DNA from 2 places in the Streptomyces sp. NPDC093097 genome. Region 2 is predicted to be linked to the other one. Evidence: riboswitches for the same ligand, from Rfam matches in the RefSeq annotation. Region 2 holds a riboswitch; the other holds the start of a gene.

Region 1 (10,914 bases), on a different contig from region 2:
TGCCGAGCAGGGTCCGGACCAACGGGTGCGCGCAGAACAGGCCGTCGCGGACGCCGATGCCGTACTCCGCGGAGAGCGCGGCCGCGAAGTCCGCGCTGTTCCGGCCCTCGACGACGAAGGAGAGGACGCCGACGCGCGGCGCATCGTCGCCGAAGAGGGAGAGGAAGCGGACCTCGGGGACGTCGGCCAGGCCCTCCCGGACCGCGGTGATCAGCTCCTGTTCGCGGGCGGCCAGGGCGTCGAAACCGGCCTCGGTGAGCGCCCGGCAGGCGGAGGCGATGGCGTAGGCGCCGATGACGTTGGGGGAACCGGCCTCGTGCCGGGCGGCGGAGGTGTGCCACTCGACGTCCAGCCCGCCATCGGCGCGCCGGGCCACCGTGCGGCTGGCACCGCCGCCGGCCAGGTACGGCGCGGCCTCCCGGAGCCAGTCGGCGCGGCCGGCCAACACCCCCGCGCCGAACGGCGCGTACAGCTTGTGGCCGGAGAACGCGACCCAGTCGACGTCGAGCCCGGCGAGGTCCACCGGGCGGTGCGGGGCGAGTTGGGCCGCGTCCAGCACGATCCGGGCGCCGTGGGCATGCGCGGCGGCCGCCAACTCCCGTACCGGCCACAGCTCACCGGTGACGTTCGACGCCCCGGTGACGCAGACCAGCGCCGCGCGGTACGGCTCGCGGTCCGCCAGCGCCTTCTCCAGGATGTCCACCGCCTGTCGGGGAGTGCGCGGCGCGTCGAGGTAGGTCACGGCCAGGTCCGCGCGGCGCTCCCAGGGCAGCAGCGCGGCGTGGTGCTCGGTCTCGAAGACGAACACCCGGGCACCCTCGGGCAGCGCGGCGGCCAGCAGGTTCAGCGAGTCGGTGGTGGAGCGGGTGAAGACCACCTGGTCGTCGGGGCGGCAGCCGAGGAAGTCGGCGACCGTCGCGCGGCTGTTCTCGAAGAGGTCAGTGGAGAGCTGCGAGAGGTACCCGGCGCCGCGGTGCACGCTGCCGTAGTACGGCGCGTAGGCGGCGACGTCGTCCCAGACCCGCTGGAGCGCCGGGGCGCTGGCGGCGTAGTCCAGCGCGGCGTAGACGGCCTCGCCGCCGGAGGCCAACGGGACGGCGACCTCACACCCCAGAACGGGCAGCGGGGCACAAACGGAACGGTCGGTGGCAGCGGTGTCGACAGACATGGCGAACTCCCGTGAGAGGTGAGCGAGTTCGCTGCGGTGGAAGCGCCCGCGTGGGCGCACCAGGGTACGGAGGCGCCACCGTCGGGCGCGGCATCACCGCAGCGTGAAGGAGAGGAAAAAGCGCGGGAAGGGGGCCGGCGGGCCCTAGCGCATTCGCTGCATCACGGAAGGACTCCCTCGAGGACCAGGATCCCTGGCGAGGGATCCGCGCTTGCCGCAGACCTCGCTGCCTGCGACCTGGTCATCACCCGGGGCACCCCGCCACGGAAGGAGGGTTGCCGGACAGCGGGCCGGGGCCTGTGTCGCTGTCACTCGTGACCTGGGCTGAATCATGCCACACGATCATCGGCGCGCAAGCCCTGGTCCGTATTCCGGGACCGGGGCCTGCGCGCCGTCTCCGCCTGCCGTCAGGCGTTGCTGGCCGCCGCCCAGTGCTCCAGGACCCGCTTGGCCGCCCCGGAGTCGATGGACTCGGCCGCCCGGTCCAGACCGTCCCGGATCCGCTCGGTCAGCGGGGCGTCGGACGGCTCCAGCGCGGCCAGCGCGGCCGCCGCGTTCAGCAGCACCGCCTCCCGCACCGGGCCGGTCTCGCCGTCCAGCAGCCGCCGGGCCACCTCCGCGTTGTACGACGCGTCCGCGCCGCGCAGCGCCGACACCGGCACCAGGCCGATGCCGACGTCCCGCGGGTCGAAGGGCTCCTCGACGACCGTGCCGTCGCGCACGATCCACACCCGGGAGGTGGCGGTGGTGGTCAGCTCGTCCAGCCCGTCGTCGCCGCGGAAGACCAGCGCCGAGGAGCCGCGCTCGGCGAGCACCCCGGCGATGATCGGCGCCATCTTGGCGTCCGCGACCCCGGTGGCCTGGGCCTTGACCCGGGCGGGGTTGGTCAGCGGGCCGAGCACGTTGAAGGTCGTGCGGATGCCCAGCTGGCCGCGGGCGGCGGCGACATGGCGCAGCGCGGGGTGGAACTTGGCCGCGAAGCAGAACGTGATCCCGGCCTCTTCGGCGACCTCCACGACCCGGCGCGGGGACAGGTCCAGATTGACGCCAAGCTTCTCCAGGACGTCGGAGGCGCCGCTGGCCGAGGACGCGGCCCGGCTGCCGTGCTTGACGACCTTGGCGCCGGTGCCGGCGACCACGATCGCCGACATGGTGGAGATGTTGACGGTCTTCGCCCCGTCGCCGCCGGTGCCGACGATGTCGACGCTGGGCCCCGGCACGTCGATCAGGCTGGCGTGCGCGTACATCGTCCGCACCAGACCGGAGATCTCCGCGACCGTCTCGCCCTTGGCGCGCAGCGCCACCGCGAAGCCGGCGATCTGTGCGTCGGTGGCCTCACCGCGCATGATCCGGTCCATGACCCAGGCGGTGTCGTCCGCGGTGAGGTTCCGGCCGTCGAGGAGGGCGTTCAGCACGGCCGGCCAGGAACGGTCCGCCACGCTGACGCCGCCTGTCGGGGTCACAACGTTCATGGTCCACGCTCCTGGATCGTCTCTTGCCTGTGCCGTCACCCTATCGACCTCCGGGCATGCCGAAGGGCCCCGTCCACAGGAATGGACGAGGCCCTCTGGGTGGCGTACTACCAGCGGTGCGCGCATGCGCGCCCGCGGGGATCAGTGGTGGCCGTGGCCGCTGGTGATCTCCTTGTACTCCTCGACGGTCGCCTTCGGGATGACGTTGTCCTCGCCGTAGTAGCCCTTGGAGAGCTTGGCGCGCAGCTTCTGCGAGCGCGTGACCTTGCGCCGGACGCCGTTCTCGTCGACCTCAGGACCGAGCTCGAGCGCCTCGGGCTGCTCGTGCTGGGTGAGAACGTGCAGCTGCTCCTGGTTGAGCGGCTCGTGGACCTCGATGAACTCACCGTGCGGCAGGCGCTTGATGATGCCGGACTCGCGTCCGTGCAGCACCTTGTCCCTGTCGCGGCGCTGGAGACCCATGCAGATCCGCTTGGTGACGATGAAGGCCACCACCGGCCCGACGAAGAACGCGATACGGACGAACCAGGTGATCGCGTTGATCGACAGGTGGAAGTGCGTCGCCCACAGGTCGTTGCCGCCACCGATCAGCATCACGAAGTACGCGACGAGCCAGGCCACACCGAAGCCGGTGCGGGTGGGGACGTTGCGCGGGCGGTCCAGGATGTGGTGCTCGCGCTTGTCGCCGCGGACCCAGGACTCGATGAACGGGTAGACCGCGATGGCGACCAGGACCAGCGGGAAGATCACGATCGGGATCAGCACACCGAAGTTGATGGTGTGGCCCCAGAAGTCCCACTCCCAGCCCGGCATGACACGCACCAGGCCCTCGGCGAAGCCCATGTACCAGTCAGGCTGGGCACCGGTGGACACCTGGTCCGGCCGGTACGGGCCGATGGCCCACACGGGGTTGATGCTGGCGACCGCGGCGATCACCGAGATCACACCGAAGACCAGGAAGAAGAAGCCTCCGGCCTTGGCCATGTAGACCGGCAGCAGCGGCATGCCGACCACGTTGTTGTTGGTCTTGCCGGCACCCGGGAACTGCGTGTGCTTGTGGTAGAAGACCAGGATCAGGTGCGCCACCAGCAGACCGAGCATGATGCCCGGCAGCAGCAGCACGTGGACGGTGAAGAACCGCGGGATGATGTCGTGCCCCGGGAACTCGCCACCGAAGATGAACATCTGCAGGTACGAGCCGACCAGCGGGATCGCCAGGATGACGCCCTCGATGAAGCGGACACCCGTACCGGAGAGCAGGTCGTCGGGGAGCGAGTAACCGGTGAAGCCGGTGAACATGCCCAGGACGAACAGCAGGAAGCCGAAGACCCAGTTGACCTCACGCGGCTTGCGGAACGCACCGGTGAAGAACACCCGCATCATGTGGACCATCATCGCGGCCAGGAAGACCAGCGCGGCCCAGTGGTGGATCTGCCGGATCAGCAGACCACCGCGCACGTCGAAGCTGATGTTCAGCGTCGACTCGAAGGCCTGGGTCATCCTGATCCCGTGCATCGGCACGTAGGACCCGTGATAGGTCACCTCGGCCATGCTCGGGTGGAAGAACAGCGTCAGGTAGACACCGGTCAGGATGATGATGACGAAGCTGTAGAGCGCGACCTCACCCAGCATGAAGGACCAGTGGTCCGGGAAGATCTTGCGCATGTTGGCCTTGGCGAGGCTGTAGATGCCCAGCCGGCCGTCGGCCCAGTCGGCGATCCGCTCGCCCCGTGGTGCCTGGCCACGGCGCGTGGTGGTCGCGGTTGTCTCGTTACTCATCCGCGCTCCCAGAAGCTCGGGCCGACGGGCTCCGCGAAGTCGCTTACGGCTTCGAGATAGCCGTCCTTCACCGTGATGTGCAGCTGCGGCAGGGCGTGACCGGCCGGGCCGAAGATCACGCGACCACCGTCAGAGAGGTCGAAGGTCGACTGGTGGCACGGGCAGAGCACGTGGTGGGTCTGCTGCTCGTACAGGCTGATCGGGCAACCCACGTGGGTGCAGATCTTCGAGTACGCCACGATGCCCTCGTGCGACCAGGCGAGTTCCTGCTTGTCCTTGATGTTCTGCGGCTGGATCCGCACGAGCATCAGGGCGTCCTTGGCGATCTTGTTGCCGAAGTCCTCGTCGGTCTCCTCCAGGCCCTCGGGCTTGGCGAAGGTGAGGGAGCCGACCGCGATGTCCTCGGGACGCAGCGGGAGGTTGGTCGACTGGTTGACCAGGCGGATGCCCTTCTTCCAGCCGGTGGTGCGCAGCTTCTTCTCGGGCAGCGGACCGAGGTCGCGCAGCAGCACGACGCCGGAGAGCGGCACCAGTGCCAGCGCGCCGAACATCGTGTTGCGGATCAGCTTGCGCCGACCGAACTGCGACTCCTTGGCGCCCTGGGCGAAGTCCGCCAGGACCTTGGCCTTGACGTCGGGGGTGGCCTCGATCGGGTGCCGCTCGTCGGCGACCTCCTCGTCCGACATCAGCGTGCGGGCCCAGTGGACCGCGCCGGCGCCGATGCAGAAGAGCGCCACGCCCAGCGTCAGGCCGAGCGCGAAGTTCAGCCCGCTGATGTGCCCGAGCGGGAAGATGTAGACGATCTTGTCGATCGGGATGGCCACGTACGACGCGATGAACGCGACGGTGGCGATCATGGACACCAGGAAGAGGAGGGCGACGGTGCGCTCGGAGCGCTTGGCGGCCCGCTCGTCGATGTCCTGCATGCGGTGCTCGTGGGGCGGCAGCCCGGGGTCGGCGAAGGGGTTGTCCGCCTTCCCTACCGCGCCCTCGTGAGCCGTCTCCCGCTCACTGGGAAGGTTTTCTTCTGTCTCACTCATGACTTCTTGGCCTTCGTAGTCCGGGCTGCGACCCAGATGGCGACCGCGACACACGCACCCAGACCGAAGATGTAGCCGAAGAGGCCTTCGGTCACCGGGCCCAGACCACCGAGTTCCATGCCGCCCGGGGTCGCGGTCTTGTCGCCGTTGACGGCGCCGAGGTACGCGACGATGTCCTTCTTGTTCTGCGAGCTCAGGCTGCCGTCACCGAAGGAGGGCATGTTCTGCGGGCCGGTCTGCATGGCCTCGTAGATGTGCTTCGGGGCCACGCCCTCCAGCGTCGGTGCGAACTTGCCGTTGGTGAGGGCGCCGCCCTTACCGGTGAAGTTGTGGCACTGCGCGCAGTTGGTGCGGAACAGCTCGCCACCCTTGGCGATGTCGGCACCCTCGGCGCTGTACTGCGACTTGTCGGGCACGGACGGGCCCGGGCCCAGCGACGCGACGTAGGCCGCGAGCTGGTCGATCTGGGCGTTGGTGTAGATGTTCCGCTTCCGCGGCACCTGGGCGCCGGGCTGCTGGGCCGGCATACGGCCGGTGCCCACCTGGAAGTCGACGGCGGCAGCGCCCACGCCGACCAGGCTCGGGCCGTCGGAGGTGCCCTGACCGCCGGTGCCGTGGCAGCTTGCGCAGCCCACGGCGAAGATCTTCTTGCCCTCCTTGATGGCAAGAGACTGGGCGGTGTCATCGGCTTGAGCCTTGTCCGCCGGCGCGAACGCGGCGTACAGCCCCCCAGTGACCGCCAGCGCGAAGAGTAGGACGACGAGCGCCGCCAGCGGATGGCGCCGTCGTGCGGAGAGCTTTTTCACGGATTACCCCGGTGTCAGGATCTTCTGCGTCGATGCTTTGGCTGTGTCTGTATCTGTCCGATATGCGAGTCCGGTCGGACCCGTTACCGAATCAGGTAGATCGTGGCGAAGAGGCCGATCCAGACGACATCGACGAAGTGCCAGTAGTAGGACACGACGATGGCCGCGGTGGCCTGCGTGTGGGTGAACCTCTTGGCCGCGTACGTCCTGCCCAGGACCAGCAGGAAGGCGATCAGACCGCCTGTCACGTGCAGTCCGTGGAAACCGGTGGTCAGGTAGAACACCGAGCCGTACGGACCGGACGAGAGCGAGAGGCCCTCGTGCTTGACCAGATCCGTGTACTCGAATACCTGACCGCCGATGAAGATGGCACCCATGATGAAGGTGATCACGAACCAGGTCCGCAGCTTCTTCACGTCGCCGCGCTCGGCGGCGAAAACGCCGAGCTGGCACGTGAGTGAGCTGAGCACCAGGATCGTGGTGTTGGTCGCGGAGAACGGGAGATTCAGCGCATCGGCGGAATGCTTCCAATACGCCTCCCCCGTCACGGACCGAAGGGTGAAGTACATCGCGAAGAGGGCCGCGAAGAACATCAGCTCGGAACTCAGCCAGATGATGGTTCCGACGCTGGTGAGGTTCGGCCGATTGACCGACGGGTGCGCGTGCCCGGTTTCTACTGTCGTTGCTGTCGCCACGACCGACATTATGTCGGTCGCTTATCCCGCCCTCACTCCGGGGGGTGCCGTTCGGTGTGTCAAGGCCATATGGCCTGCTCGTTCCCGGCGTCCCGGCGGTCGCTCGAAGGGGGGAAGCATGCGCCGCCGCTCCCCTCACGGGCCCCGGGAAAGCCGCTTCTGACGGGCCGTCGGCCGCCTGCCGGGGCCGTACGGCCTCTCCTGCCGAGGGCCCCTCCGGGAGTAGCATCGCGCAACGGTTTGATCAGGAGCCGTACCGCTACGAACGTCCGCGACAAAGGTGGAGGAACGATGCAGGCGACTGCCACGGTGCTGGTCTACAGCGACAACGCCAACACCCGCGAGCAGGTCCGACTGGCGGTCGGACGGCGCCCGGCCCCCGACGCCCCGCAGATCGAGATCCTGGAGTGCGCGACCGCCCCGGCCGTCCTGGAAGCCCTGGAGCAGGGCGGCGTCGACGTCTGCGTGCTGGACGGCGAGACCGCGCCGGCGGGCGGCATGGGCGTCTGCCGGCAGATCAAGGACGAGGTCTTCCGGTGCCCGCCGGTGCTGCTGCTGATCGGCCGCCCGCAGGACGCCTGGCTGGCCACCTGGAGCCGCGCGGACGCCGCGGTGACCCATCCGCTGGACCCGGTGGCGTTCGCCGAGGCGCTGGCCGGGCTGCTGCGTCGGCGGCGGCTCGCCCAGGACGTGGTGCCGGCCTGAGACGGGCCCTGAGCGGTCGCTGAGCGGCCCTCAGACCTGTGGGCGCAGCCGGGCGTCCGCGGCGGGGTTCTGCCCGCGCTCGGCCGCGCCTGTGGTCGTGGCGGCCTTGTTCCTGAGCGCGCTGCCGGCCCGCCAGTCCTTCCACGGCATGTTCCAGTCGCCGTAGCCGTTGTCGAACGGCGTCATGGTGTCGCCGCCGCTGTTGACGACCTTGACGACGTCGCCGACCCGCACGGTGTTGAAGAACCATTCGGCGTTGCCGGTGGACATGCCGGTGCAGCCGTGGCTGACGTTGGCGGCGCCCTGGGAGCCGACCGACCAGGGGGCGGCGTGCACGTACTCGCCGCTCCAGGTCACCCGGGTGGCCCAGTGGACCGGCAGGTCGTAGGCGTCCGAACTGCCGTCGGCGATGCCGACGGTGGAGCTGCGCATCCGCACGAAGCTCTCCTTGCCGAGCACGACCTTGACGCCGTTGCGGGTGGAGAAGCCCGGTTTGCCAGTGGTGACCGGGATGCTGTTGATGGCCCTGCCGTTGCGCAGCACCGTCATCACGTGCGCGGCGGCGTCGGTGACGGCCTCGATCCGGTCGCCGGTGGTGAGCCGGATCGGCTTGGCGGTGCCGCCGTAGACCCCTTTGGCGATCTTCAGTCCGCCAAGGTTGCTGTGGACGGCGATGGTGGCGTGGGCGGGCCAGTAGTCCCTGGGGCGGAAGTGCAGCTTCTTGGCGTCCACCCAGTGCCAGGAACCCTCCACACGGGGCGAGGAGTCGACCTTCAGGGCGCTCTCGACGACGGCCCGGGCCTTGGGGTCGGTGATCGGCTGGCTGAGCTCGGCGGTGACCGGCTGGCCGACGCCGTACTCCCCGCTCTCCGGGCCGAACTTGACCGTCAGCTGGCCGGCGACGTCCTTGGTGTTGACCACCAGGGTCTTGCGGCCCGGGGTGCCGTCCTCCTGCTCGGTGCTGACCTGCACCGTGTAGCGGCTGCCGGCGGCCAGCGGCACGGTGGTGCGCCAGTGCCTGCCGTCGGCGCTCAGTTCACCGCGCACGTAGCGGCCGGTGGTGTCGGTGGCGGTCACATCCGTGATCCGGGAGTCATGGCCCTTGAGGGAGACCTCAAGCGGCTTGTCGGGGTCGGCCTTCTGCCTGCCGTCCGTCGGGGTGTTCGCCGATATCTGGTCGGACGCGTCGTAGGGATTGGCCGAGAGGGGTTCCGACGCCGAGCCCCCGCACGCGGTGGTGCTCACCGCGAGGGGCACGAGCAGGAGGCCGCAGCTCAGCACCGTCCGGGTTCGAGGTCTGTGACTCATGCCCCAAACGTACGAAGTATCCCCTTCGGCGGCGCGCTGGAGGACTGCAAACGGGTCGGGCCCGGACACCTGTTGGGGTGTCCGGGCCCGACCCTGCGGCGCGTCGGCCGCGGTTCTCGCCTGGTGCGTACTACTGGGTGCGGTTCTCACCGTGGTAGTACTCGAAGACCCAGCCGAAGAGACCCACGAGGATCACCGGCAGGGAGAAGTACAGCAGCCAGAAGCCGAAGCAGACGCTCATGAAGGCGAGCGCGCCACCGACGGCCAGGGAGAGCGGCTGCCAGCTGTGCGGGCTGAAGAAGCCCAGCTCACCGGCGTCGTCGGCGACCTCGGCGTTCTCGTTGTCCTGTGCGCCCGCGTCGACCCGCCGGGCCGTGAAGGCCAGGTAGTAGCCGACCATGATGCACAGGCCGAAGGCCAGGAAGAGCGCCGTGGTACCGGCCGGCTCCTTCGACCACACGCCATAGACGACCGCCATGGCGAGGATGAAGACGCTCAGCCAGATGAACATCTTGCCCTGGATCTTCACTTGCCCGCCTCCTTGCCGCCGGCCAGCGCCTTGTCACCCTCGTGACCGTTGTGCAGCGCGTCCAGCGCCGCGATCTCGGGGTGGTGCAGATCGAACGCCGGGGATTCGGAGCGAATACGCGGCAGGGTGAGGAAGTTGTGCCGCGGCGGCGGGCAGGAGGTCGCCCACTCCAGCGAACGGCCGTAGCCCCACGGGTCGTCCACCTCGACCTTCTTGCCGTACTTGGCGGTCTTCCAGATGTTGTAGAAGAACGGCAGGATCGACAGGCCGAGCACGAACGAGGCGATCGTCGAGATGGTGTTCAGCGTGGTGAAACCGTCGGCGGCCAGGTAGTCCGCGTAGCGGCGGGGCATGCCCTCGGCGCCCAGCCAGTGCTGGACCAGGAACGTGCCGTGGAAGCCGACGAACAGCGTCCAGAAGGTGATCTTGCCGAGCCGCTCGTCGAGCATCTTGCCGGTGAACTTCGGCCACCAGAAGTGGAATCCGGCGAACATCGCGAAGACGACCGTGCCGAAGACGACGTAGTGGAAGTGGGCCACCACGAAGTACGAGTCGGAGATGTGGAAGTCCATCGGCGGCGACGCCAGGATGACGCCGGTCAGACCACCGAAGGTGAAGGTGATCAGGAAGCCGATCGCCCAGAGCATCGGCGTCTCGAAGGACAGCGAGCCCTTCCACATCGTGCCGATCCAGTTGAAGAACTTCACACCGGTCGGAACGGCGATCAGGAACGTCATGAAGGAGAAGAACGGGAGCAGTACCCCGCCCGTCACGTACATGTGGTGCGCCCAGACCGTCACCGAAAGGCCGGCGATGGAAATCGTCGCGGCGATCAGACCGATGTAACCGAACATCGGCTTCCGGGAGAAGACCGGAATGACCTCGGAAATGATGCCGAAGAACGGCAGGGCGATGATGTACACCTCTGGATGGCCGAAGAACCAGAAGAGGTGCTGCCAGAGCAATGCACCGCCATTTGCCGCGTCGAAGACATGGGCTCCGAACTTGCGGTCCGCCTCCAGGGCGAAGAGCGCGGCCGCCAGCACCGGGAAGGCGAGCAGGACCAGCACACCGGTCAGCAGCACGTTCCAGGTGAAGATCGGCATCCGGAACATCGTCATGCCGGGGGCGCGCATGCAGATGATGGTGGTGATGAAGTTGACCGAACCGAGGATCGTGCCGAAGCCGGAGAAGGCCAGACCCATGATCCACATGTCGGCGCCGACGCCCGGCGAACGCACCGCGTCCGAGAGCGGCGAGTAGGCGAACCAGCCGAAGTCCGCGGCACCCTGCGGGGTGAGGAAGCCGGCGACCGCGATCAGCGAGCCGAAGAGGTAGAGCCAGTAGGCGAACATGTTCAGCCGCGGGAACGCCACGTCCGGCGCGCCGATCTGCAGCGGCATGATCCAGTT
Region 2 (10,914 bases):
CCCCCTCGGCCGCCCCTTCGTCACCGCCTGCCTCGGCGGTGCCTTCGGCGGCGGCTTCATCGGCCTCTTCAACCAACTCGGCGACGCCGTCGGCACCACCGCCATCGGCCCCTCCGGCTGGGCCCTCTTCCCCCTGGTCAAGGGCAACCACTCACTCACCACCACGCTCACCGTCTACGCCCTCGGCCTCCTCATCGGCTACGCCGTCGGCTTCGTCGCCACCTACCTCTTCGGCCTCAGCGCACAGCAGCGCACAAACCTCAACTCGCCCGCCGGCGAGCCGCATACGACCCGAGCCACCGACGCCACGCCCCACACTGCCCTCCACACGTCAGATCCGGACATCCAGACCACCCACGGCACGCAAGGCCTCCGGGTGGCCACCTCCACATCCCCCTCCGGGGACTGAGCACCGACAACCAAGACCAGAAAGCAGAACGCCGAAAGCAGGAGGCAGGAAGCAAAGGCCCCAAACAGAGAACCGGAAGCCGAAAGTCGGAAGCCAGAGCCAGAGCCAGCCGCGGCAAGCCGGCGGCAACGAGCCGGAATCCACAACTCCGCCGCACCTCACCCCGACCAGCCCACCCCCTGCCCGCCACGCTCAGGCAGTCCCCTCCCGACCGGACGCCTCCGGGCCCGCTCCCCCAGGGCCGGCCCCTTCCCCACCAGATCCGTTCCCGCGTCCAACGGGTGCGCTCCGCCATACGCGCCCGAGCCCGTCCACGTACCGCATCCAACGACCGTCCCAGCGGCCCGCCCAGCGTCGCCGCCTGCGCGCCGAGCGCCCCAACTCCGTGGCCAGCAGGGCGTACCACACGCCCACCAGCACCAGATGGGCACGCTGCGGGACACCGTGCCAGCCGGGGTGGCCGACGAGCGGGCCGACGGTGAGGATCGCGGCGGGCATCGCCATGGCCAGGACGCGCGGCCCCCAGCGGCGGACCAGCGGCATCGGCGGGCGCTGGACGACGGCGGCGCGGCTCAGGGACGCCATCGAGGCGAAGAGGAAGAAGTGGGCGAAGGCACTGGTGGCGGTGTGCCAGGGGTGGACGGCCTCGCAGCCGGACTCCACCGAGGGGGCGCAGGCCATGGGGAGGAGGACGTCGGCCAGTGAGGAGAGGCCGAGGCCGGCCAACGAGAGCCAACCCGCGCGGGCCCAACGGCCGTGGCCCATGGGCGTACTGCGGGCGAGCAGGGCGCCGGTGATGACCAGGAGGGCGCAGCCGCTCTCCAGACCGCTGAAGAGGACGCGGAACGGCTGGTCGGCGGCGTAGAGCTCGCTGACGTAGGAGTGCCGGGGATCGAGGCCGGTGGGGAGCGCGAACTCCAGCAGCCACCAGTTGTAGAGCAGGGCGGCGGCACCGAAGAGGCCGGCCGCGGCGGCCTCCCGGCCGGCGTAGCGGGTGGTGGGCGCGACCACGGGCTCGTAGACGGTGCGGGCACCGGTCCGTGTGGGGTTCGGGACGTTCGGCACGGGCGGGTCCTGTTCCGGGTGGGGGCGGGGGCCTGGGGCCTGTCCGATGGGACCTGTGCGGGCCCGCGCAGCCCCATCGGACAGGGCCCAGTGCGAAGGGTCTCCCCGGTGGGGCCCGCTCCGTTGGCGCGCCGGTCGGAGGCACGCCGAGCCGCCACCCGTCAGGCCGAACCCGTCCCCTGATGCCCATGCCCTGATCGCATGGCCCGGCCCTCGCCGCCGTGCCCTTCCGTGCGCTCCCGTCGCGCCTCTCCCCTGCTCCGCCGTCGCCACCCCGGGGGCAGGAAAAACGCCGCCGGGGCGGCACCCCCTGTGAGAGGGGTGCCGCCCCGGCGAACGGAACAGAACTCGATCAACCAGAGGTCGATCAGAAGTCCATGTCACCGCCCGGCATGCCGCCCGGAGCGGCCGCGGCGGCCTTCTCCGGCTTGTCGGCGATGACGGCCTCGGTGGTGAGGAACAGCGCCGCGATGGAGGCGGCGTTCTGCAGCGCGGAGCGCGTGACCTTGGCCGGGTCGATGATGCCCTCGGCGATCATGTCGACGTACTCGCCGGACGCGGCGTTCAGACCGTGACCGGGGGTCAGGTTGCGCACCTTCTCCACGATGACGCCACCCTCGAGGCCGGCGTTCACGGAGATCTGCTTGAGCGGGGCCTCCAGGGCCAGCTTCACGGCGGCGGCACCGGTGGCCTCGTCGCCGTCCAGCTCCAGCTTCTCGAAGACCGAGGAAGCCTGCAGCAGGGCCACGCCACCACCGGCGACGATGCCCTCCTCGACGGCCGCCTTCGCGTTGCGAACGGCGTCCTCGATGCGGTGCTTGCGCTCCTTGAGCTCGACCTCGGTCGCGGCACCGGCCTTGATGACGGCCACGCCGCCGGCCAGCTTCGCGAGGCGCTCCTGGAGCTTCTCGCGGTCGTAGTCCGAGTCGCTGTTCTCGATCTCGGCGCGGATCTGGTTGACCCGGCCCTGGACCTGCTCGCTGTCGCCGGCACCGTCGACGATGGTGGTCTCGTCCTTGGTGATGACGACCTTGCGGGCGCGGCCGAGCAGGTCGAGACCGGCGTTCTCCAGCTTGAGGCCGACCTCCTCGGAGATGACGGTGCCACCGGTGAGGATGGCGATGTCGCCGAGCATGGCCTTGCGGCGGTCACCGAAGCCGGGGGCCTTGACCGCGACGGACTTGAAGGTGCCGCGGATCTTGTTGACGACCAGGGTCGACAGGGCCTCGCCCTCGACGTCCTCGGCGATGATCAGCAGCGGCTTGCCGGACTGCATGACCTTCTCCAGGAGAGGCAGCAGGTCCTTCACGTTGCCGATCTTGGAGTTGACGATGAGGATGTACGGGTCCTCGAGCGCCGCCTCCATGCGCTCCATGTCGGTCGCGAAGTACGCCGAGATGTAGCCCTTGTCGAAGCGCATACCCTCGGTGAGCTCCAGCTCCAGACCGAAGGTCTGGGACTCCTCGACGGTGATGACGCCTTCCTTGCCGACCTTGTCCATGGCCTCGGCGATCAGCTCGCCGATCTGCGGGTCGGCGGCGGAGATGGACGCGGTGGAGGCGATCTGCTCCTTGGTCTCGATCTCCTTGGCCTGGTCCAGCAGCGCACCGGAGACGGCCTCGACGGCCTTCTCGATGCCGCGCTTGAGGGCCATCGGGTTGGCGCCGGCGGCGACGTTGCGCAGCCCCTCGCGGACCAGCGCCTGGGCCAGGACGGTCGCGGTCGTCGTGCCGTCACCGGCGACGTCGTCCGTCTTCTTCGCGACCTCCTTGACCAGCTCGGCGCCGATCTTCTCGTACGGGTCCTCCAGCTCGATCTCCTTGGCGATGGACACACCATCGTTGGTGATCGTGGGGGCGCCCCACTTCTTCTCAAGGACGACGTTGCGGCCCTTGGGGCCGAGGGTGACCTTGACGGCGTCGGCGAGCTGGTTCATACCGCGCTCAAGGCCGCGCCGCGCCTCCTCGTCGAACGCGATGATCTTGGCCATGTGAAGTGGTCCCTCCGGACTGGGGCTGGAAAACTCGGACCGCGCTGGCGCCCGCGACGGACGGCCTGCCTGCCCGGTGGTTCCTTGCCCCACCTGGCATGCGGGCCTCACCGACCCGGTCCATTCAGCACTCTCACGGGGAGAGTGCTAACGCAATGATTAGCACTCGCACCCACCGAGTGCAAGCGCCTGACGGGCGGGACCGTCACCTCTCCTCGCACGCGCCCGCGCGTGGACGCGCGTGGACGCGCGGGGCGCGCACGCGACGCAGGCCCGGCACCTGCGGGAACCCGCACCACCCCGCACCTCGGCACTTTCGCGCGGGCGCGGGCGAACGGAGGTCCACCGGAGGGGCCTGGGAACAGCAGAAGGCCCGCAACCCCGTACTGGGGATGCGGGCCTTCTTCCAACGATGCAGTCGGCCGCCGCCTCAGGCGGTGACCCGGACCATGTCCGCCTGTGGCCCCTTCTGGCCCTGCGAGATCTCGAACTCGACCCGCTGACCCTCCTCCAGGGTGCGGTACCCGTCCATCTGGATCGCGCTGTAGTGGACGAAAACATCCGCACCACCGTCGACCGCGATGAAGCCGTACCCCTTCTCCGCGTTGAACCACTTGACGGTGCCCTGAGCCATGCCTAACTCCCCTATTACTGGCCCTTGCGCAGGACCGCACTCCGCGGACCCGGGTCAGACCTCACCCCCCGGAAATGGTCCGCGGGGTGTGCGCCGGAACGCGTCGACCGCCGCTGAATGTATCTGGACCGATGCCCAGCGCAACAGGTCAATCGGACGAGAATTCTGGCGGCGAAGAAACGGCCGCATACGCTCAAATGCCGTTATTCCAGGGCAAGTCGGGCCGGGAATAAGCCACACAAACGGCAAACCGCGCACACAACTTGCGCACAAGTCGCCCCGCTCTCATATGCGTTCGGCATGTACGCAGAGATAAACGGAGGGGGATCACCCCAATGGTATCGCCTTTCACAACACGGAATTGCCCCGTCCGTTTCATACGGGCGGGGCAATTTCCGGTCACCACCCCGGCAGAGTTGGCGCAAATTCGATCCGCGCACTCCACACCGGGCGGGCGCGCATTCAGCAGCCTCCGGCCACCGCCGGGATGATCGAGACGCCCGCACCCGAAGGCGTCGGGGTCTCCAGGCCCTGCTCGAAGCGGACGTCGTCGTCGTTGACGTAGACGTTGACGAAGCGGCGGAGCTTGCCGGCGTCGTCGAGCACCCGGGCGGCGATGCCCTGGTGGTTCCTCTCCAGGTCGGCGATCACCTCGGAGAGGTTCGTGCCCTCGGCCGGGACCTCGGCCTTGCCGCCGGTGTACGTGCGCAGGATGGTGGGGATGCGGACCGTGACGCTCATGTTGCTGCCTCCAGGGGCTACGGGGATGGGGGTCGGCAGGGGCAGGGACCGGCTCAACCCGCCAGGCCGGACGCGCGGAACGCGTCCAGGTCCGGCCGGATGGTGGCGGTGGGCCCGGAGGCGACGGCGTCGAGGGTCTTCAGGCCGTCGCCGGTGTTCAGCACCACCGTGGTCAACGACGGGTCCAGGACGCCGTTCTCGATCAGCTTCCTGGTCACGCCGACGGTCACCCCGCCCGCGGTCTCCGCGAAGATGCCCTCCGTACGGGCCAGCAGCTTGATGGCGTCCACGATCTGCGGATCGGTGACGTCCTCGACCGCGCCGCCGGTGCGCCGCGCGATGTCGAGCACATACGGGCCGTCGGCCGGGTTGCCGATCGCCAGCGACTTGGCGATGGTCTGCGGCTTCTGCGGTTTGACGACATCGTGCCCGGCCTTGAAGGCCGCGGAGACCGGCGAGCAGCCCTCGGCCTGGGCGCCGAAGATCCGGTACGGCCGGTCCTCGACCAGACCGAGGGCGATCAGCTCCTTCAGCCCCTTGTCGATCTTGGTGAGCTGGGAGCCGGAGGCGATCGGGATGACCAGCTGGTCCGGCAGCCGCCAGCCCAACTGCTCGCAGATCTCGTACGCCAGCGTCTTGGAGCCCTCGCCGTAGTAGGGGCGGAGGTTGACGTTGACGAAGCCCCAGCCCTCGCCCAGCGGGTCGCCGATGAGCTCGGAGCAGAAGCGGTTGACGTCGTCGTAGTTGCCCTCGATGGCGACCAGGTCGCCGCCGTAGACCGCGGCCATCACGACCTTGCCGGGCTCCAGGTCGTGCGGGATGAAGACGCAGGACTTCAGGCCCGCGCGGCGCGCCGCGGCGCCGACCGCGCCGGCGAGGTTGCCGGTCGAGGAGCAGGAGAGGGTGGTGAAGCCGAAGGCGCGGGCGGCCTCGACGGCGATCGCGACGACCCGGTCCTTGAAGGAGTGGGTGGGGTTGCCGGAGTCGTCCTTGACGTACAGGCCGCCGGTGACGCCCAGCTCGGCGGCGAGCCGGTCGGCCTTGACGAGCTTGGTGAGTCCGGGGTTGAGGTTGGGCTTGTCGGCCACGTCGGCGGGGACGGGCAGCAGCGGCGCATAGCGCCAGATGTTGGGGGGACCGGCCTCGATCCGCTTCTTCAGGTCCTCGGGGTCACCGGTCGGCAGGTCGTAGGCCACTTCGAGCGGTCCGAAACACTCCTGGCACGCGAAGATCGGGCCGAGCGGGAAGCGCTGCCCGCATTCGCGGCAGGAGAGTGCGACGGCGGGTCCGAGAGCGACAGCGGTGGGTTCCGTTGCTTGCACAGCCATGGGAGGCGAGGCCCTTTCTCCTCATCTTCCTCACGACGCATCTCGCCGTGAGACGGATTTGGCACCTTCCCTAGCCGGGAGCCTCGCGCACGCACTGTGCTCGTGCGGCGGAGACCGACTGGAGGGTTGCCGGGGCTTCAACGGGCCGTATCCCTCTGCCCCTCTGGATGAGCGGTATGGCACTGGGACGAGCCCAGGCGTTTGTCGCGCGGCGACCCCGACATGCGACGGGCCTCCGCGTTGTTCAAGACTGTAACGGAAGGCACTGTCCGTTGAGATAGTCGTCCGGTCCGCGAGATGGATCACACGAACGGACCCCGGCCCGGGGCCCACCAAGGAGAGTTGTAGACGTGCTGGAAGAAGTGGAGCGCTGGCTGGCCCGCCGCTCCTGGTCCGCCGCGGACCGCCCGCTGGAGCGGCTGGTGGAGGCCAAACGCCAGAGCGGCCAGACGGTCAGCGTGGTGCTGCCCGCGCTCGACGAGGAGGCGACGGTCGGCGCCATCGTCGCCGCGATCCGCGCCGAGCTGATGACCGGGGAGGTGCCGCTGGTCGACGAGCTGGTGGTGCTGGACTCGGGCTCCACCGACCGCACCTCCGAGGTCGCCGCCGCGGCCGGCGCCCGGGTCGTGCACCGGGACAGCGTGCTGCCCCGGATCCCGGCGCTGCCCGGCAAGGGCGAGGTGCTCTGGCGTTCGCTGCTGGTGACCAGCGGCGACATCGTCTGCTTCGTCGACGCCGATCTGCGGGAGTTCTCCGCCGGCTTCGTCTCGGGGATCGTCGGGCCGCTGCTGACCGACCCGGAGGTCCAGTTCGTCAAGGCGATGTACGACCGGCCGCTGGAGACCGCGGCGGGGCGGTCCGCGGCCGGCCAGGGCGGGCGGGTGACCGAGCTGGTCGCCCGGCCGCTGCTCAACCTCCACTGGCCGCAGCTGGCCGGGTTCGTGCAGCCGCTGGGCGGGGAGTACGCGGCGCGGCGCTCGCTGCTGGAGCGGCTGCCGTTCCCGGTGGGCTACGGGGTGGAGCTGGGGCTGCTGGTGGACGCCCTGCACACCGTCGGGCTGGACGCGCTGGCCCAGGTGGACGTGGGCGTGCGCAAGCACCGCCACCAGGGCGGCCAGGCGCTCGGCCGGATGGCCGCCGCCATCTACCGCACCGCCCAACTCCGGCTGGCCCGCGGCCACTTGGTCCGTCCCCGGCTCACCCAGTTCGAGCGCGGCGAGGACGGCTTCGTACCGCGGACGACCCCGGTGGACACCGAGGAGCGGCCGCCGATGGCCGGAATACCCGAATACGCGGAACGGCGGGCGGCCTGAGGGATGTTCCGTACGTTTGCGCGGATCCCCGGCGGGTTAATGTCGCGACATGGTCTCCGAGCGCAGTGCGGTCCAGCAAGGTGCCGAGGTTCTCGTCGCGTCCAACCGCGGGCCCGTCTCGTACACCCTGGGAGAGGACGGTGCGCTGACCGCCAAGCGGGGCGGCGGGGGGCTTGTCTCGGGGCTCTCGGCGATCGGGCAGCCACCGCGCGGCGGCGAGCACCTCGATGAGGGGCGCCGGGCCGACGCGGTGTGGGTGTGCGCGGCGCTGGGCGACGGGGACCGCGAGGCGGTGCGGCGGACCGGCGGGCTGCTGGACACCGCGGACACCGGTGGACAGCACGTCCGGATGCTGGACATCCCGGCGGAGGTGCACGCCGCGGCCTACAACGGCGTCGCCAACTCCGTGCTGTGGTTCGTCCACCACATGCTGTACCAGACGCCGCTGGAGCCGGCGTTCGACGCGGACTTCCGCGGCCAGTGGGCGGCGTACGAGGCGTACAACGCGGCGTTCGCCGGCGCGCTCGCGGACTGTGCGGGCCCCGGGGCCGCGGTGCTGGTGCAGGACTACCACCTGACGCTGGTGCCGGGGATGCTGCGCGCGGTGCGGCCGGACGTCCGGATCGCGCACTTCTCGCACACCCCGTGGGCGCCGCCGGAGTACTTCGCGATGCTGCCCGACGACATCCAGCGGCAGGTGGTGCTCGGCATCCTCGGCGCCGACCGCGCCAACTTCCTGACCGAGCGGTGGGCGCGGGCGTTCGCCGCCTGCTGCGAGCGGGCGCTGGGACCGGACTGCACCGTGCACTGGCCGCGGCACGAGACGCCGAGCGTGGTCGCGATGCCGCCGGAGGGGAAGGCGCACCGGACCCGGATCGGGGTCCACGGGCTCGGCGCCGACGCGGAGTTCCTGCGGGAGCGGTCGCGGCGGCCGGACGTCGAGGAGCGGATGGCGGCGCTGCGCGAGCAGATCGGCGGAGCCGACCGGAAGACGATCGTCCGGGTGGACCGGACGGAGCTGTCCAAGAACATCGTGCGCGGACTGCTGGCCTTCCGGCGGCTGCTGGCGGACCGGCCGGAGTGGCGGGAGCGGGTGGTGCACCTCGCGTTCGCCTACCCCTCGCGGCAGGACCTGGCCGTCTACCGCGAGTACACCGCACAGGTCGGCGCGCTCGCCGAGGAGATCAACGCGGAATACGGGACGGCCACCTGGCAGCCGGTCGTGCTGCACGTGCGGGACGACTTCGCGCGGTCGCTGGCGGCCTACCGGCTGGCGGACGTGGCCCTGGTCAACCCGATCCGGGACGGGATGAACCTGGTCGCGAAGGAGGTGCCGGTGGTCTCCGACGCCGGGTGCGCCCTGGTCCTCTCCCGGGAGGCCGGCGCCTGGGAGGAACTGGGCGAGGACGCGCTCACGGTCAATCCGTACGACGTGGCGCAGACCGCCGAGGCGCTGCACGAGGCGCTGACGATGCCGGCGCCGGAGCGGGCCGCGCGCTGCGCCCGGCTGGCCGCGGCGGCGACCGCGCTGCCGCCCGCGCAGTGGTTCCTGGAGCAGCTGCGGGCGCTGGGCGAGTGACCGGCCGCCCCGGTACGGAACGTACCGGGGCCGTCGCGCGGTGCGCGGGAGTGCGTGCGGGGCGCCGCCCGGCCGCCGGGAGCGCGCGGACAGGGTCTAGCGTGGTGGGCCGTGACAGTTTCCCCTCTTGCGGCGGCCGCGACCACGGGTACGGCCGTGCACACGGCCGCGGCCGGTCTGCCGGAGCTGACCGTCGGCCGGCTGATCGGCACCTGGCAGCTCGATCCGTACGCGCTGGTCCTGATCCTCCTCCTGGGCGGTCTGTACGCCGGGGGCGTGGTGCGGCTGGCCCGGCGCGGGGAGCGCTGGCCGGTGGCCCGGGTGGTGGCGTTCGCCGGGCTGGGGCTGGGCGCGATCGCGGTGGCGACCATGTCGGGGCTGGCGGTCTACGACCATGAGCTGTTCTGGCCGGCGGCGGTGCAGAACATCGTGCTGGACCTGATCGCGCCGCTGGGGCTGGCGCTGGGCGACCCGCTGTCGCTGGCGCTCCGGGCGCTGCCGCAGGAGCACCCGAGCACCCGCCGGCTGCGCGCGGCGGTCTCCGGCCGGCTCGTCCGCTTCCTGACGTTCCCCCTGGTCAGTACGGTGCTGGTGCTCTCCTCGGAGCTGGCCATCTACTTCACCCCGTACTTCCCGACGGCGCTGCGGCACGGTCCGCTGCACGAGCTGATGTATCTCCAACTGCTGGTGGTCGGCAGCCTCTTCGTGCTGCCGATGCTCACCCGGGAGGAGCTGCTGCCGTCGTGGTGCAGCCATCCGGTGCGGGCGCTGCTGGTGCTGCTGGACGGGCTGGTGGACGCGGTGCCCGGGATCGTGGTGATGACCAGCGGGACGCTGATCGCGGGCGGCTGGTACGCCTCCCGGCACCAGCCGTGGGACCCCAGCCCCCAGCAGGACCAGATGATCGGCGGCGGGCTGATGCTGACCCTCGCCGAGTTGGTCGGACTGCCGTTCCTGATCGCGGTGTTCGCGGAGTGGGTCCGCGACGAGCGGCGCAAGACGGCGGCGCTGGACGCCCGGTTGGACCGGGACCTGGCGGTGTCCGCACCGGTGCCGGCGGCCGCGGCGGCGGCCCCCGGAGCGGCGGCCCCCGGAGCGGCGGCTCCGCAGCCGGAGACGACCCGCCCGTGGTGGGAGACCGATCAGGGCGAGGTCGGCGCGCGGTTCCGGGGGGAGCGCTAGGGCCAGGCGGCGTCCGCCCCGCGGGTGCTCCCGCGCGCGTCTGCTGCGCGGCTGCGGCGGGCCGGCGCGGGGTAGTCCTCTTCCATGGCAATCAGCACACGGTCATCTTCCGCCCGGTGGGCCGCAGTTGCGGCCGTCGCCGTCCTCGCGACCACGGTCGCCGGGTGTTCGTCCGCGAAGAACGGTGCCGACCCCAAGGGCGGCGGATCGGCGTCCGGGCCGGCGTCCACCGCCGCGTCCGCGCCGTCCGGGGCGATAGCCGTCGGCCCCGGGCCGCAGTCCGCGTACACGGTGCAGCAGCAGCCCGGCCCCGGCACCTGCCACGTCCGCTACACCGCCGACAAGCAGCCGCTGCCCGACCCGAAGTGCACGCCCGGGGCGACCAACCCCAAGGTCACCCCGCAGACGCTGAAGACCACGATCTGCCGGAGCGGCTACACCAAGGACATCCGGCCGCCGGTGAGCATCACCAACCGGGAGAAGACCGCCAACGCCAAGGCGTACGGCTACACCGGTCCGCTGCACGACGCCGAGTACGACCACCTCATCAGCCTCCAGCTGGGCGGCGACCCCAACGACCCGCGCAACCTCTGGGTCGAGCCGCCGTCCCCGGGCCACAAGCCGGGCGCCGGGCCCAACAACCCCAAGGACGGCGTGGAGAACAGGCTCAAGG

Evidence for each region. A riboswitch is a leader RNA that binds a small molecule or an ion and turns the genes downstream of it on or off. The one in region 2 is predicted to bind S-adenosylmethionine.
Region 1: another riboswitch for S-adenosylmethionine. It lies ahead of ACIQE0_RS30200 (aminotransferase class V-fold PLP-dependent enzyme); the one in region 2 lies ahead of thrC (threonine synthase).

Annotation. Positions count from the first base shown of each region.
Region 1 is NZ_JBIVOW010000022.1:324-11,237, forward strand. Features, by position in the region: gene ACIQE0_RS30200 (aminotransferase class V-fold PLP-dependent enzyme) at 1-1,168, opposite strand, end outside; SAM riboswitch class IV at 1,371-1,488, opposite strand; gene trpD (anthranilate phosphoribosyltransferase) at 1,576-2,640, opposite strand; gene ACIQE0_RS30210 (ubiquinol-cytochrome c reductase cytochrome b subunit) at 2,782-4,419, opposite strand; gene ACIQE0_RS30215 (Rieske 2Fe-2S domain-containing protein) at 4,416-5,459, opposite strand; gene ACIQE0_RS30220 (c-type cytochrome) at 5,456-6,265, opposite strand; gene ACIQE0_RS30225 (heme-copper oxidase subunit III) at 6,349-6,969, opposite strand; gene ACIQE0_RS30230 (hypothetical protein) at 7,252-7,665, shown strand; gene ACIQE0_RS30235 (Ig-like domain-containing protein) at 7,696-8,973, opposite strand; gene ACIQE0_RS30240 (cytochrome c oxidase subunit 4) at 9,104-9,502, opposite strand; gene ctaD (cytochrome c oxidase subunit I) at 9,499-10,914, opposite strand, start outside.
Region 2 is NZ_JBIVOW010000002.1:432,891-443,804, forward strand. Features, by position in the region: gene ACIQE0_RS04835 (PTS transporter subunit EIIC) at 1-409, shown strand, start outside; gene ACIQE0_RS04840 (DUF998 domain-containing protein) at 602-1,474, opposite strand; gene groL (chaperonin GroEL) at 1,842-3,464, opposite strand; gene ACIQE0_RS04850 (cold-shock protein) at 3,895-4,098, opposite strand; gene ACIQE0_RS04855 (MoaD/ThiS family protein) at 4,561-4,839, opposite strand; gene thrC (threonine synthase) at 4,893-6,167, opposite strand; SAM riboswitch class I at 6,186-6,341, opposite strand; gene ACIQE0_RS04865 (glucosyl-3-phosphoglycerate synthase) at 6,518-7,480, shown strand; gene ACIQE0_RS04870 (trehalose-6-phosphate synthase) at 7,530-9,059, shown strand; gene ACIQE0_RS04875 (cytochrome c oxidase assembly protein) at 9,216-10,241, shown strand; gene ACIQE0_RS04880 (hypothetical protein) at 10,326-10,914, shown strand, end outside.